DNA from 4 places in the Bradyrhizobium sp. BR 10261 genome. Region 3 is predicted to be linked to each of the others. Evidence: predicted binding sites of a transcription regulator. Region 3 holds the regulator's gene; each other region holds the start of a gene.
The links. The regulator LexA, encoded in region 3, represses DNA repair genes until DNA is damaged. The targets are predictions, from matches to a motif close to TGTTCNNNNTGTGTTCNG.
Positions count from the first base shown of each region.

Region 1: uvrA (excinuclease ABC subunit UvrA) is a predicted target of LexA. The motif match lies at 1,624-1,641, and genes of this name have one in related genera.
Region 2: HYH07_RS33465 (ribonuclease T2 family protein) is a predicted target of LexA. The motif match lies at 1,507-1,524, and genes of this name have one in related genera.
Region 4: HYH07_RS00355 (DUF3072 domain-containing protein) is a predicted target of LexA. The motif match lies at 1,163-1,180, and genes of this name have one in related genera.

Region 1 covers NZ_JACOFQ010000018.1:4,803-8,005, forward strand. The annotation lists gene uvrA (excinuclease ABC subunit UvrA) at 1-1,527, opposite strand, end outside; gene HYH07_RS21105 (outer membrane protein) at 1,784-2,482, opposite strand; gene HYH07_RS21110 (outer membrane protein) at 2,716-3,203, opposite strand, start outside.
Region 2 covers NZ_JACOFQ010000044.1:30,229-33,431, forward strand. The annotation lists gene HYH07_RS33460 (23S rRNA (adenine(2030)-N(6))-methyltransferase RlmJ) at 1-603, opposite strand, end outside; gene HYH07_RS33465 (ribonuclease T2 family protein) at 760-1,461, opposite strand; gene HYH07_RS33470 (hypothetical protein) at 1,596-2,057, opposite strand; gene HYH07_RS33475 (hypothetical protein) at 2,240-2,545, shown strand; gene HYH07_RS33480 (DUF3617 family protein) at 2,594-3,124, shown strand.
Region 3 covers NZ_JACOFQ010000031.1:73,592-76,794, reverse strand. The annotation lists gene HYH07_RS29345 (hypothetical protein) at 1-412, opposite strand, end outside; gene HYH07_RS29340 (hypothetical protein) at 605-808, opposite strand; gene lexA (transcriptional repressor LexA) at 994-1,695, opposite strand; gene glp (gephyrin-like molybdotransferase Glp) at 1,871-3,082, opposite strand.
Region 4 covers NZ_JACOFQ010000001.1:72,086-75,288, reverse strand. The annotation lists gene HYH07_RS00375 (type 1 glutamine amidotransferase domain-containing protein) at 1-335, opposite strand, end outside; gene HYH07_RS00370 (hypothetical protein) at 423-623, opposite strand; gene HYH07_RS00365 (hypothetical protein) at 658-867, opposite strand; gene HYH07_RS00360 (hypothetical protein) at 892-1,101, opposite strand; gene HYH07_RS00355 (DUF3072 domain-containing protein) at 1,216-1,428, shown strand; gene HYH07_RS00350 (DUF6496 domain-containing protein) at 1,504-1,770, shown strand; gene HYH07_RS00345 (hypothetical protein) at 1,783-2,145, opposite strand; gene HYH07_RS00340 (Do family serine endopeptidase) at 2,422-3,203, opposite strand, start outside.

The DNA of each region.
Region 1 (3,203 bases), on a different contig from region 3:
GTCGAGCAGGAAGGTCAGGCGCTCGCGGATTTCTTTCAGGATGCGTCCGGCGATCTCGTTCTGCTGCGCGTTCAGCGCATCAGGCACGGTCTCGAACCAGGCGCCGGCGCCCTTCACCGACAGCTCCGAGATCTCGCCGATATGCTTGCCGCCGACCTTGACGCAAAGCGCCTCGGGCTTCAGCCTGAAGCCGTTGCAGGCGCCGCAGGGCACGTCGTGGAAATACTTGGCCAGTTCCTCGCGCGCCCACTCGCTCTCGGTTTCGCGGTAGCGGCGGTTGATGTTGGTGATGACGCCTTCGAACGGCTTCTTGGTATCGTAGGAGCGCACCCCGTCCTCGTAAGAGAACTTGATCTCGTCCTCGCCGGAGCCATGCAGGATGGCGTTCTGCGTTTTCTTCGGCAGATCCTTCCATTTTGTGGTGAGCGTGAACTTGTAGTGCTTGCCGAGCGCGGTCAGCGTCTGCACGTAATAGGGCGACGACGATTTGGCCCAGGGCGCGATCGCGCCCTTGCCGATGGCGAGCTCCTTGTCGGGGATCACCAGATCCTCGTCGACATGCTGCTCGACGCCGAGGCCGCCGCAGGCGGGGCAGGCGCCATAGGGATTGTTGAACGAGAACAGGCGCGGCTCGATCTCGGGGATGGTGAAGCCGGAGACCGGGCAGGCGAATTTTTCCGAGAACAGGATGCGCTCGGGGCCGCTCTTGTCGTGGATCTTGGCCGTCTTCTTTTTCTCTTCGACCGGCGCTGCGGCCGGCGCGTCGGCGAACTCGACCACGGCGAGGCCCTCGGCGAGCTTCAGTGCGGTCTCAAAGCTTTCAGCAAGGCGCTGGCCGATATCGGCGCGGACGACGATGCGGTCGACCACGACGTCGATGTCATGCGGGAATTTCTTGTCCAGAACAGGCGCTTCCGCGAGCTCATAGAAGGTGCCGTCGATCTTGACGCGCTGAAAGCCCTTCTTGAGCCATTCGGCGAGCTCCTTGCGGTACTCGCCCTTGCGGCCGCGCACGACGGGGGCCAGCAGATAAAGCCGGGTGCCCTCAGGCAGCGCCAGCACCCGGTCCACCATCTGCGAGACGGTCTGGCTCTCGATCGGCAGGCCCGTGGCCGGCGAATACGGCACGCCGACGCGCGCCCAGAGCAGGCGCATGTAGTCGTAGATCTCGGTGACGGTGCCGACCGTCGAGCGTGGGTTCTTCGACGTCGTCTTCTGCTCGATCGAGATCGCCGGCGACAGGCCGTCGATCTGGTCGACGTCGGGCTTCTGCATCATCTCCAGGAACTGGCGGGCATAGGCCGAGAGCGACTCGACGTAGCGGCGCTGGCCCTCGGCGTAGATGGTGTCGAAGGCGAGCGAGGATTTGCCGGACCCGGAGAGGCCGGTGAACACCACGAGCTTGTCGCGCGGAATCTCGACGTCGATGTTCTTGAGGTTGTGCTCGCGCGCGCCACGAATCGTAATTGCGCGCAGGCTGGAGCCCGCGTTCTGCTGTTGGCGCTTCGCCTTGATCACTTCATCCATCCGGTTTGCCCTCAAGGAATCCCAAAGCTACGCGATCGCGCCAACGTTTAAGGCGCGCTTCGCCCGGAACCGGGATCGGCGCCAATGGGGTTCTGAGCGAACGTAGGAAGAACGAAGACGGATTTCCAGTGGGACTTGCGAATCGTCAACGGATTGTTGGCGCACTGGCGGGACTTGGCAGCAGGAACCAGGCGCGCAAACAAAAAGGCCGGCGCGAGGCCGGCCTTTCGTGACGATGCGACGTCGGTCGCGAAGATCAGTACTTCGCGACCACCGGGCCGCCGAAGTGATAGTTCACGCCGACCTGCACGGTGTGGAAGTTGATCGTACCGGACGACAGCGGCGTGCCGAGGCTCGAGAAGTAATTCTCGCTGCCGAGGCTACGATAGAGGTACTCGCCCTTGACCGACCACTGCGGAGCAAAGAACGCCTCGACGCCCGCACCTACGGTCCAGCCGGAGTGCCACTTGCTGTCCGACGCGGATACGCCCAGGGCCGAGAGGGTGATCTTGTTGTCGATCCAGGCATAACCACCAGTGCCGTAGAACAGGACGTTGTTGACGGCATATCCGATACGGCCGCGGACGGTGCCCATTGCGTCGGTCTTGGACGACGCGGTGGTGGTCACAATACCGAAGCCGGGGACGACGGTCGCGCCGGTCGCCGTAGCGCTGACGTCAGCCCAGGCGCCATCGGCCTCGACGCCGAACACGACGTTGCCGGTCTGCCAGTTGTAGCCGGCGGTGCCGCCGACGAAGCCACCCTTCATCTTCGGGTCGCCAGAAGCAGCTTCCCAGGCGCCGCCACCGACGATACCGAGATAGAAGCCGGTCCAGGCGTAGACCGAGGCCACGGCCACGGGCGCCTTGGTGTAGGGGCGCGCTGCCAGATCGGCAGCCGAAGCGGCGCCGGTGAGGGTGATCAGAGCGGCCGAAGCCAACAAAACCTTCTTCATTTTCAACTTATCCCAGTCCCAGTTTCTGTTGTTGCCTTCCGCAAGATCGGAAGGGCATCGGACGCTGCGGTCCAAATGGTGCCGTGCTTACACCACGAAAGCTGCAAGCTGCGTCTCTCAAAAGCCACAACAAATACAAATGTAAGAATGGCTGACCCATGGTTCCCGTCGGGAACAGAAAAGCGAAAGGCCGGCACGAGGCCGGCCTTTATTCTCAAACGAATTCAGGTGGATCAGTATTTCGCGATGACCGGGCCGCCCCAGCGATAATTGACGCGGACAAGACCCATGTCGACATTCTGGCTGATGCGATCGGTCTGGAATGCGGTGCCACCGGGCGCGTTGAGCGTCAGAGTCCTGCTGCCCAGGAAGATGTGGTCGTACTCAACGCCCACCGACCAGTTCGGCGCGAAGCCGAACTCGAGGCCGGCGCCAACCGTGCCGCCCCAGCGGTTGTCGCTGGCCGAGGCGAGCAGGGTGCCGGCTCCGACGAATCCGGGCGCGGTGTAGATATTATACTTGTCGGCAACCACGGCACCGCCGCCCTTCACGTAGAACAGCACGTTGTTCCAGGCGTATCCGACCTGGCCCGTGATCAGGCCGAAGGCGTCGATCTTCGAGCGGTTGCGCTGGGTCGGGATGAGGGTGCTGATATTGTCGCCGGAGAAGTCGGCCCAGTTGCCCTGGCCTTCGAGGCCGAACACCCAGTTGGCCGATTGCC
Region 2 (3,203 bases), on a different contig from region 3:
CTTGGCGGGATACCAGATCACATAGATACCGGTCGGCCATTTCGCGAAGGCCGTGGAGAAGGCTTCACTCAGCCTTTCGAACTCGTCTTTCGCCTCGAAGGGCGGGTCGATCAGCACCAGCCCGCGCCGCTCCTTCGGCGGCACGAAAGCCGGCAGCGCCATCCAGCCGTCGAGATCGACCACGCGCGCCTGTTCGTCGCGCCGCAGCACGTCGATCAGCGCCTTGCGGGCTCTCGGCTCGAGCTCGCAGGCCACGAGACGGTCCTGCGGCCGCATCAGGCCGCGGGCGATCAGGGGCGAGCCCGGATAGGCCTTGAGCTCGCCCTTCGGATTGAAGGCGCGAACGATGTCCATGTAGGGCCTGGTCAGGGCCACCGTCTCGTTCGACAGGCGCGCCTGCATCAGCCGCGCGATTCCCGTCAGCCACTCGCCGCTGCGGCGTGCCTCGTCGCTGTCGAGATCATAGAGGCCAGCACCCGCATGGGTGTCGATGACCCGGAAGGCGGCCGGCTTGTCCTGCAAATAGGTGAGAATACGCGCCAGCACGATGTGCTTGATGACATCGGCGAAGTTGCCGGCGTGAAAGGCGTGGCGGTAGTTCATGGGGCGGACCAAATTGTCGGATGTGATCTCACCCCTTGTCATTGCGAGCGCAGCGAAGCAATCCAGAATCTTTCCGCCGAGACGGTCTGGATTGCTTCGTCGCATCAGCGCAAAATTGCTTCGTAATTTTGTCGCGAGCTCCTCGCAATGACGGGGCTAACCACCCCTGATCGGCGGCATCGTCACCTGGTCGCGGCGGCAGCTGCGGCGTTCGAGCTCCTCGCAGGCGCGGAATTGCAGGTCCTTGCTGAGGCAGATGCGAACCTCGGAGAGCCGGGTCCGGTTGCAAGTGACTGAGACGGCTGCGTTGCTCAGGCCCGGATTGGCCTTGATGAAGGCTTCCTCGACCTCGCCGGGGGCCACCGTCTTGGCCTGCGACAGGTCAAGATACTCGGGCGGAATCTTGATCGCGGCGCGCGCCTTGCGGATCGTCTCGAAATAGTTCCGGCCGTCGAGCCCGGAGCAGGTGCCGTGCTTGTCCCACTCGTTGAAGATCAGGCCTGGCGCGGGCATCAGATCGAGCATCGAGGAGACGATGTTGCGGTTCAGCCGCGGTGACGGCCGCTGGCAATATTCCGGAAAGCCGCTCTCATATTGTGGCCACAGCCCGTGCACCACAAAGGAATAGGGCCGTCCCTCGCACTGGATGTTCGAACGCCCGCCGCTGCGACCGCGCTCTGCCGCTTCCTCGCAGAAGGACGGTGACCACGACAGTGACAGCACATAGAAGTCGAACTCGCCGGGTGCGTTCTGCCGCTTGTCCTGGGCTCTCGCGCCACCCGCCAGCGAAACCAGCCCCGCCGCAAGGGTCAGCGAGATCAGGAGGCGGGAGAACGAATGCAATCTAAAATGAAACATGGCGACGCCCCTCAACTAGACTGTGCAATCAGCCTAGCAGCCATCCAGAACATTTCAAGAACAAATTTCGGGCGACCGCCGCTCAGGTCGCTTGATCAGGCCGAATCAGGCGCTTCGGCTTAAGGCTCTTCAGTTCAAGGCTTGGCGGCGCGGCAGGACGGATTGTAGGCCCAGTTGCGGTCGAGCCCGACCACGCACCATTCGACACCCTGGCCGTAACCGGCAAAGCCGCCATCCTCGATGATCGAGAAGTGCACCCGGCGCATCTTGCCATCAGTGAGCATGGCCTCGCCGGTGCAGTAGCGGCGCGGAATGTTGTCCGATGCCCAGGGGCGGAAGGCGGTCTCGTGAACGTTTGCGAATCCCGTGATCTGCAGCGGCGAATTCCAGAACGAGCTTTCCTTCTCCCAGAACTGGGTCGAGATCGTCGGCAGCGCCTTGTCGCATTCGGCAACGCGGCCGTCGTAGCGCGGTCCGCTCAGCCAGAAATTCAGCTCGAGCGGATTGGCCGCCTTGGCCTCACCGAGCGACAGCGCTCCCAACATGAGGCCGAGGACGGCGGCAAAGCGGAACGATTTCGGGGAGGGGGCGCGCATGGGCAATCCGGACAGCTGGTCTTGCGGAGGCTGGACGGTGCCGCGAAGGCCGGGGGAGGTCAAGTGCAGCGCGGCAACACTCGGCCAGGAGTTGATCACAACGTCGCATCTGGCAGGCCTTCCGTTCTTTTCACCGCCGCGCCCGCACCGTAAGCTGGGGGCAACCAATCGGAGTGACGGGAATGCGAATCATTGCGGCTGCGGGCCTTCTTGCCAGCCTGGTTGTCTCGGGGATGATGGCGAGCCAGTCGGCGCGCGCCGATATCCTGCCGGTGCCGCCGTTCAAGGGCAACGACACCGGCGGCATCATCGCCTATTCGATGGCGACGCAGGTCGATGCGCGTCAGGTCGCGGTCGATCACTGCGCGCGCTATGGCAAGGTGGTGAAATTCCTCGCAGTGCAGGCCTATGAGGGCGGCTACATCTCGTTTTCCTGCCGCTGGGTGCCCTACGGCGCTGCCGACCGGCCGATCCGCACGCTCTACTAAGGCGCTTTCGAAACGCTAGCCACGACGTCTCGGCCGGGAGTCTCTCCTATGACGCGCAAGCTTGCTTTGCTCGGATCAGTCGCTTGTCTTTTGGTGTCGGCAGGAAGCGCCTTGGCCGACGATCTGCCGGTGCGCAAGGCCGGCCTCTGGGAAATGAAGATGGTCAGGTCAGGCTCGGCGATGCCGGAGATGACCATGCAGCATTGCACCGACGAGAGCGTCGACAAGGAGATGGCCAACAACGTTTCCCCGATGGCCAAGCAGATCTGCTCCAAGCAGGACGTCAAGAAAACCGCGACGGGCTATATCAGCGATTCCGAGTGCAGCGTCGCCGGCATCAACACGACCTCGCATGCCGAGATATCAGGCGATTTCAACTCGGCCTACACCGTGAAGACTTCGTCCCATGCGCAAGGCGGCGCCGCCGGCACCGCGGGGCGCGACACCTCCATGACGCTGGAAGCGAAATGGCTCGGCGCCTGCAAGCCGGACCAGAAGCCCGGCGACATCGTGATGCCCGGCGGCTTCAAGATGAACATACGCGACGTCGACAAGCTGAAAGCGCTGCTGCCGAAGTGAAGGCGGTGAGATCGTAGCCCGGATGGAGCATAGCGAAATCCGGGCGTCGCGAACAAGAATCCCGGATTGCGCTTCGCTT
Region 3 (3,203 bases):
GTGTCGGCTGTCTGTCGGCGGCAACTTGCGGCTTGTGCTCGCGCTCACCGAGCGGCTGGGTCACCGGCAGTTGCAGCACGGTTGCGCGCTGGCCTTCGACGAGCTGGGTCACCAGCACGTATTTGCCATCGGGGAATTCGATCGCGTCGTGATGACGATCGGGAATGTGCGGATCGACCTTGCCGAACTTGCCGACGCGCGAATTGATAGTGCGCGTCCAGATCCACCTGTTGTCGTAGCGGACGTTGTCGGCGAAGGCGAGCTCCGTTCCCGGCAGCAGGCAGACCGCGACCGACATGTCGGCTTCGGAGGCGAAGCCGCGCGTCGAGGTGCCGCGGAAGGTTGTCGTGACGATCGTCTCGCCGACTTCTGCGGGACGCGTCGCGACGGCATGCAAGCTATAGTCACACATCGGGTGCTCCTCATCAGCGATAGAGCACCCGCGCCTCTTCTGAGGCGCAGGCCTCTATCAGAGTGGAAGCCTGCGATCATATGCCATGTTGGGGGCAAATCTGCGGCTTGAGTCTGCAGGCTGCCATCACAATTTCTTTTTCAGATGTCCGAGGAACAAAGGCTGCTTCCGTGCATTCCGAGAGCTTCTTCGTTAGCGCCCAGCCGGTGCCGACCAACCCGAATAAGGCCAGGCCGGCTGCGCCTGTTGCCCGACGGCGTTGCGGGCATTGCGGAATTGTTCGTTCGTCGCCTGTGGCGACCTGCGAACGTGATGCTGCGGCTGCGCAGCGAAGGTTTGCGACGCTGATATTGCGATCAGCGCCATCGCGACGGTACTCAGAATGATCTTACGCATGGCGGTCTCCTCGGTCTCGCAAGGCCTGCGAAGCGATGCGTGCTTCGTCATGGCGTGCCGGGGATGTAGCGCGGGAGAGGTGGCCGGATAATCTGGAGAAAACCAGAAAAACTATCCAGCCGGAGCGGACAATCGTCCGCTTCAACCTTGAGGGCGCGCTTGCCAGGTGGCGGCGTGCGCCGCGTTCAGTATTTGCGGTACAGCCCGATCAGCTTGCCCTGGATCTTGACCCGGTTGGGCGGCAGAATCCGGACCTCGTAGGCGGCGTTTGCCGGCTCGAGCGCGATCGAGGCGCCGCGGCGGCGGAAACGCTTGAGCGTGGCTTCCTCGTCGTCGATCAGGGCCACCACGATATCGCCGGTGTCGCAGCTCTCGTTGCGCTGGATCAGCGCCATGTCGCCGTCGAGAATGCCGGCATCGACCATGGAATCACCGCGGACTTCGAGCGCGTAGTGCTCGCCCGCGCCGAGCATGTCGGGCGGGACGCTGATGGTGTGGCTGCGCGTCTGCAAGGCCTCGATCGGCGTACCGGCCGCGATCCGGCCCATCACGGGAACTGCGACAGGGCGTTCGCCCTCATCGACGGGCGGGCTCGACATCGTGCGCACCTTGCCGAGATTGCCCTCGATGACGCTCGGCGTGAAGCCGCGACGGCTGCCGGCAGCCGCCTGGAGTTCAGGCAGCTTGATCACTTCGATGGCGCGGGCCCGGTTGGGCAGGCGGCGGATGAAGCCGCGCTCCTCAAGCGCGGTGATCAGGCGATGGATGCCCGACTTGGAGCGCAGGTCGAGCGCATCCTTCATCTCGTCGAAGGAGGGCGGCACGCCGCTTTCCTTCAATCGCTCGCTGATGAACCGCAGGAGCTCGTATTGTTTGCGCGTTAACATCTCGACCAAAATCCCCCTGACGATGTCGCTCGATTCCGAGACGCTGAATTCAGCAGTAAGCCGCTACATGCTCGAAACAAATCATGAACGGACCCTATATGTTCGATACATGTTCCGCAACTGCTTAATTTACCGTGAACGCGACAAAGTTCGCGGAACAGTTGCGTCGGCGCGCTCACTCCGGCAGTCGCAAGACCTCGCAAGGCGTGCCGGAAGCGGCCTTCGCTGCGAACGGCGCGCGCACGAGAAGTGCCTGTGCCGCAGCGAGATTCGCCAACAGTGAGGAATCCTGGTGGTTGACGGGAAGAGCGACGAGCGTGCCGTCGTCCCGCGTCTCCAGACGCGCACGCAGATAATCCTCGCGCTGGTCATTGGCCCCGAGGTCGCGACCGAGCACGGCGCGTTCGCGGCGATGATGAATCATTGAGCGGCCCGACAGCGCGCGAATCAGCGGCACCAGAAACAGGAAGCCGCAGACGTAGGATGACACGGGATTGCCGGGCAGGCCGATGACGCGCATCGGCCCGAGCTGCCCGTTCATCATCGGCTTGCCCGGCCGCATCGCGATCTTCCAGAACGCCATCGAGATACCTTCGTGCCGAAGCGCCTGCTGCACCAGATCGTGGTCACCGACAGACGCTCCGCCGGTCGTGATCAGGATGTCGGCGCCGGATTCGCGGGCGCGGCGGATGCCCGAGGTCGTGGCGGCAAGCGTGTCGGCGGCGACGCCGAGATCGATGGTGTCGGCACCCTCGCTGCGGGCGAGGGCGTGCAGGGCGTAGCCATTGGAATAGACGATCTGGCCGGGGCCGGGTGTCGAGCCCGGCATCACCAGCTCGTCGCCGGTTGCGAGAATCGCGACCTTAGGACGGCGATGAACGCTCAGCTGCGGATGGTTCATGCCCGCGGCGAGCGCAAGGTCCCGATCGGTGAGCCGTGCGCCCTTGCGCAGGAGCACGTCGCCCTCGCGGAAGTCGATCCCGGCGGGGCGAATGTGCCGCCCGGCGACGGCGGCTTCCTTGATCGTGATGCGCTTGCCGTCCGCGATGGTGTCCTCCTGGATCACGACCGCATCGGCGCCGGCGGGAACGACGCCGCCGGTGAAGATCCGGACGGCTTCGCCGGCACCGACCGTTCCCGCAAATGGGCGGCCGGCTGCAACCTCGCCGACCACCGTGAGCTGCGCATCAACCTTCGCAGCATCAGCCGCGCGAACGGCATAACCATCCATCGCTGACATCGCCTCGGGCGGCTGCGTCCGCCGCGCCGAGACGTCCCGCGCGAGCACGCGATGGAAGGCCTGATCCAGAGCGATCATTTCCTCAGCCAAAGGCTCCGCACCGGCGAGCACGGCGGCAAGCGCATCGGAAACCGGCATCAGTGCCACGGCGAACTCCCGCAACGAGATCAAGGACTCGGTCGGGCAAGGTTCTAGCCGAGCGGGAGGGCCGACGCAAAAAGGGCTATACTGCTGCGAAGCTTACGCTTCGGGCACTAGGGCTCATGTC
Region 4 (3,203 bases), on a different contig from region 3:
GCATGGCAGACGGCAGCGACGACCTTCTTGGCGTTGAAGATCTCCTTGATGAAGGCCAGCGCCTTTGGCTGCACGCGCAGGAGGTCGGGATTGATCTGCCCGCCGGGCAGAACGATTGCGTCGTAGTCGGTGCTGACGGCCTGATCGAGTGTCTTGTCGACCTTCACCGGCCGGCCCCAATCCTTCATGTCCCAGCCCTTGATCTCCCCTTCCGCGAGCGAGATCACGTGAACCGTCGCGCCGGCTTTCTTCAGACGGTCGCGCGGCACCTCCAGTTCCGACTGCTCGAAGCCATGGGTGGCGAGAATCGCAATGGTCTTGCCGCTGAGCTCCATGGAACACTCCTTCTGTTTCGGGGTGGTCGCAGTCAAATCAGGCGCGGTGCGATCGTTCCTGAAACCGCATTCACATCGGGACGTCCCTCACCGCCACATCGTCGGCGCGCGGGTCAGCGCGTCCCGCCCAGCCCGCTTCAGATCCTCGAATGAGCAGCGGTCCTGGCGTGCGGTTGCACGCAATCGCATCGCAACGCGCTCGCGCGTCGTCGTGTCCCACGCGGGTACGCCTGCGCAGACTTCATCGAGCACCGCCTGCAGCAAGGCGGCCATTTCGGCATCCGGCATGGACGAACTCCGCTTGTCGCGTCGCGCGACCGCTTTAGCTGCGTCGGATGTCAGGGATGTTAAGGGGACGGACTGCGGAGCTCGTCTTCACGAGTTGATCGAGCCGGGCCCGCTTGCGCGCGATCAGGATCTGGGCGGCGGCGTCGTCGAGGCCTTCCCGCTGCAATTGCCGGATGGCGGAGCCCAATTCGAGGATCTCGGCGCGCAGTCTCAGAATCCGGTAGGTGTCCGGGTCTTCCTCCACGGCCAGCCTCCCTTCACCAGCGCCTCAGCGGCGTACCGGCCTGTTCTCGTTCTTCAGCGGACGCAGACGCACCCGGTGGCGGATGTCCGGCAACACCTCGCCGCCGCCCGCGGCCTTCCATTCGCTGATCAGCAGGTTGATCTTCCGGCGCAGCTCGATCTGCGCTCTCGCCCGTTCGCTGCAATCGCGGTCGCGATTGACGAGATCGCGCACGGACGCCTCGACATCCGCCATCTCCAGCCTCAAGGCGCTGATTTTACGTCGAATTTCATTAATTCTGTTGTCCATGGCTTGTTAGAACAAAATAAGAACATATAGTCAAGCCACGAATTCAGGATGGAGAGCAAGATGCAGGTTCAGGGTAAATACGACGCCAAGACTTTTCCGAACGCCAAGGCTTTTCTGATGGAGCAGATGACCCGGGCGCAGGGGCTGCGGCTCAAGCGGCTGAGCGAGGAGGCCTACCAGCCCGCGCAATACGATCGCGATCTGTCCTTTGCCGAAGCCGCACGCCGCATCCAGATCCTGGAGGCAGAGATCGAGCTCGCGAACTCTTTCTGAAGGGTCTGTCGCCGGGCGCTTTTGGAACATTGGGTCAGCACTCCTGTTCTCTTGCAGAGCCATGGGAGAGAGCTGATGGCACGCAAGGCAAAGAAGCGCCGCTATTCACGTAGCTCCGGCAGCGATGTCGAGAGCGAGATGCGGCGCTACAAGAAAGGCACCGCCAAGAGCGGACGCGGCGGTCGCGGCGGACGAGTAAAGAGCCGCAAGCAGGCGATTGCGATCGGCCTGTCGAAAGCGCGCAAGAAAGGCAAGAAGGTGCCGAAGAAGGCGTCGAAGCGAAAGACGTCCAAGAAAAAGACGAGCAAGAAGAGCTCGAAGCGCAAATCCTCCAGGCGGTGACGCTGGCCGCCGTCAGATCATGCTCCCGGGCATGAAGCAGCGGATCGAAACGCCGAACACCGTCTTGACCGGCCAGACCATGGTGCGGCCGGCGCGATTTGGCTCGGTGATCACGGCTTCGTCGGGGACATCGACCCATTCTCCGTCGAGCCTCACCCGGTAGTGACCATTATGCGAGTCCCAATCGGGATCGGCCACGGCAACGCCGTCGGCATCCGAGCAGCACGGACCAAGATGGCTGCGCAAACTGTCGAACCAGGGTTTGAGCGGCGAGTCGGTGAAGCGACCGTCATCGCGTCCCAAGGCGCTTCCGGTCGACAGCAGGAAGGGCGCGACGAGCAGCCCGAGCTTCAGCGAGAGCTTCAATCGATCCATGTCGGCACCGATCAAATACGGACATCGGCCGGTTCCAACAAAACAGCCGGACGTCCGAAGTTCCACTCCTGCAACTTGCCTCTGCGGCTTCATTGCCGCCTAAGCGCAACAGTATTGGCGAAGTCTGACCAGCGAACGCGGCTTTTTCGGACGAACCCGTCATCATTGCTGCCGTTAACGAGAATGTTATCGTCGGCCTGTGGGTATCTCGAGAGGCGCGCACGAAAAAGGCGGCCCGAAAGGCCGCCTTTTGAATTTGCCGTCAGGCTCGCGAGATCAGGCGAGCGGCACCGCGACGAACCGGGTCGCCTCCGCACTCTTCACCTGCAACAGCACGCTGTTCTTGCCTGATGATTTGGCTTGCGCCAGCTCGGAGCGGACCTCCGCGACGTTGGAAACAGCCTTGCCGCCGACATTGAGGATGACGTCGCCGGTCTGGATGCCACGCTGCGCGGCCGGTCCCTGCGGATCGACTTCGGTGACCACGACGCCCTTCTGCCCGGCCCCCTGGACTTCGCCTGATGGCGCCAGGCTGAGGCCGAGACGCGGCGTGCCGGGGGTCTGCTGGGTCTTGCCGTCATCGGACTGATTGCCTGCTTTGGCCTGCCGCTCGTTCGGCAGCTCGCCGAGGGCGAGCGTCACCGTCTTGCTGTCACCCTTGTGGACGACGTCGAGCTTCACGGACGTACCCGGCGCCAGGGTGGCGATGGTGCGGGCGAGATCGCGCGAATCCTTGATCGCGGTGCCATTCACCGCGGTGATGACGTCGCCCGCCTCGATGCCGGCCTTTGCCGCCGGGCTGCCATCCTGCGGATTGTCGACGATCGCGCCGCGTGCCGCCTTCAGGCCGAGGCTGTCGGCGATCTCCGCGGTCACCGGCTGCACCTGGACGCCGAGCCAGCCGCGGGTGACGGCGCCCTTGTCCTTGAGCTGCGCGACGACGAGCTTTGCGGTCGAGGCCGGAATGTCGAAGCCGATGCCGACCGATCCGCCCGAGGGCGAGTAGATCGCAGTATTCACGCCAATGACGTTGCCGTTCATGTCGAAGGCCGGACCGC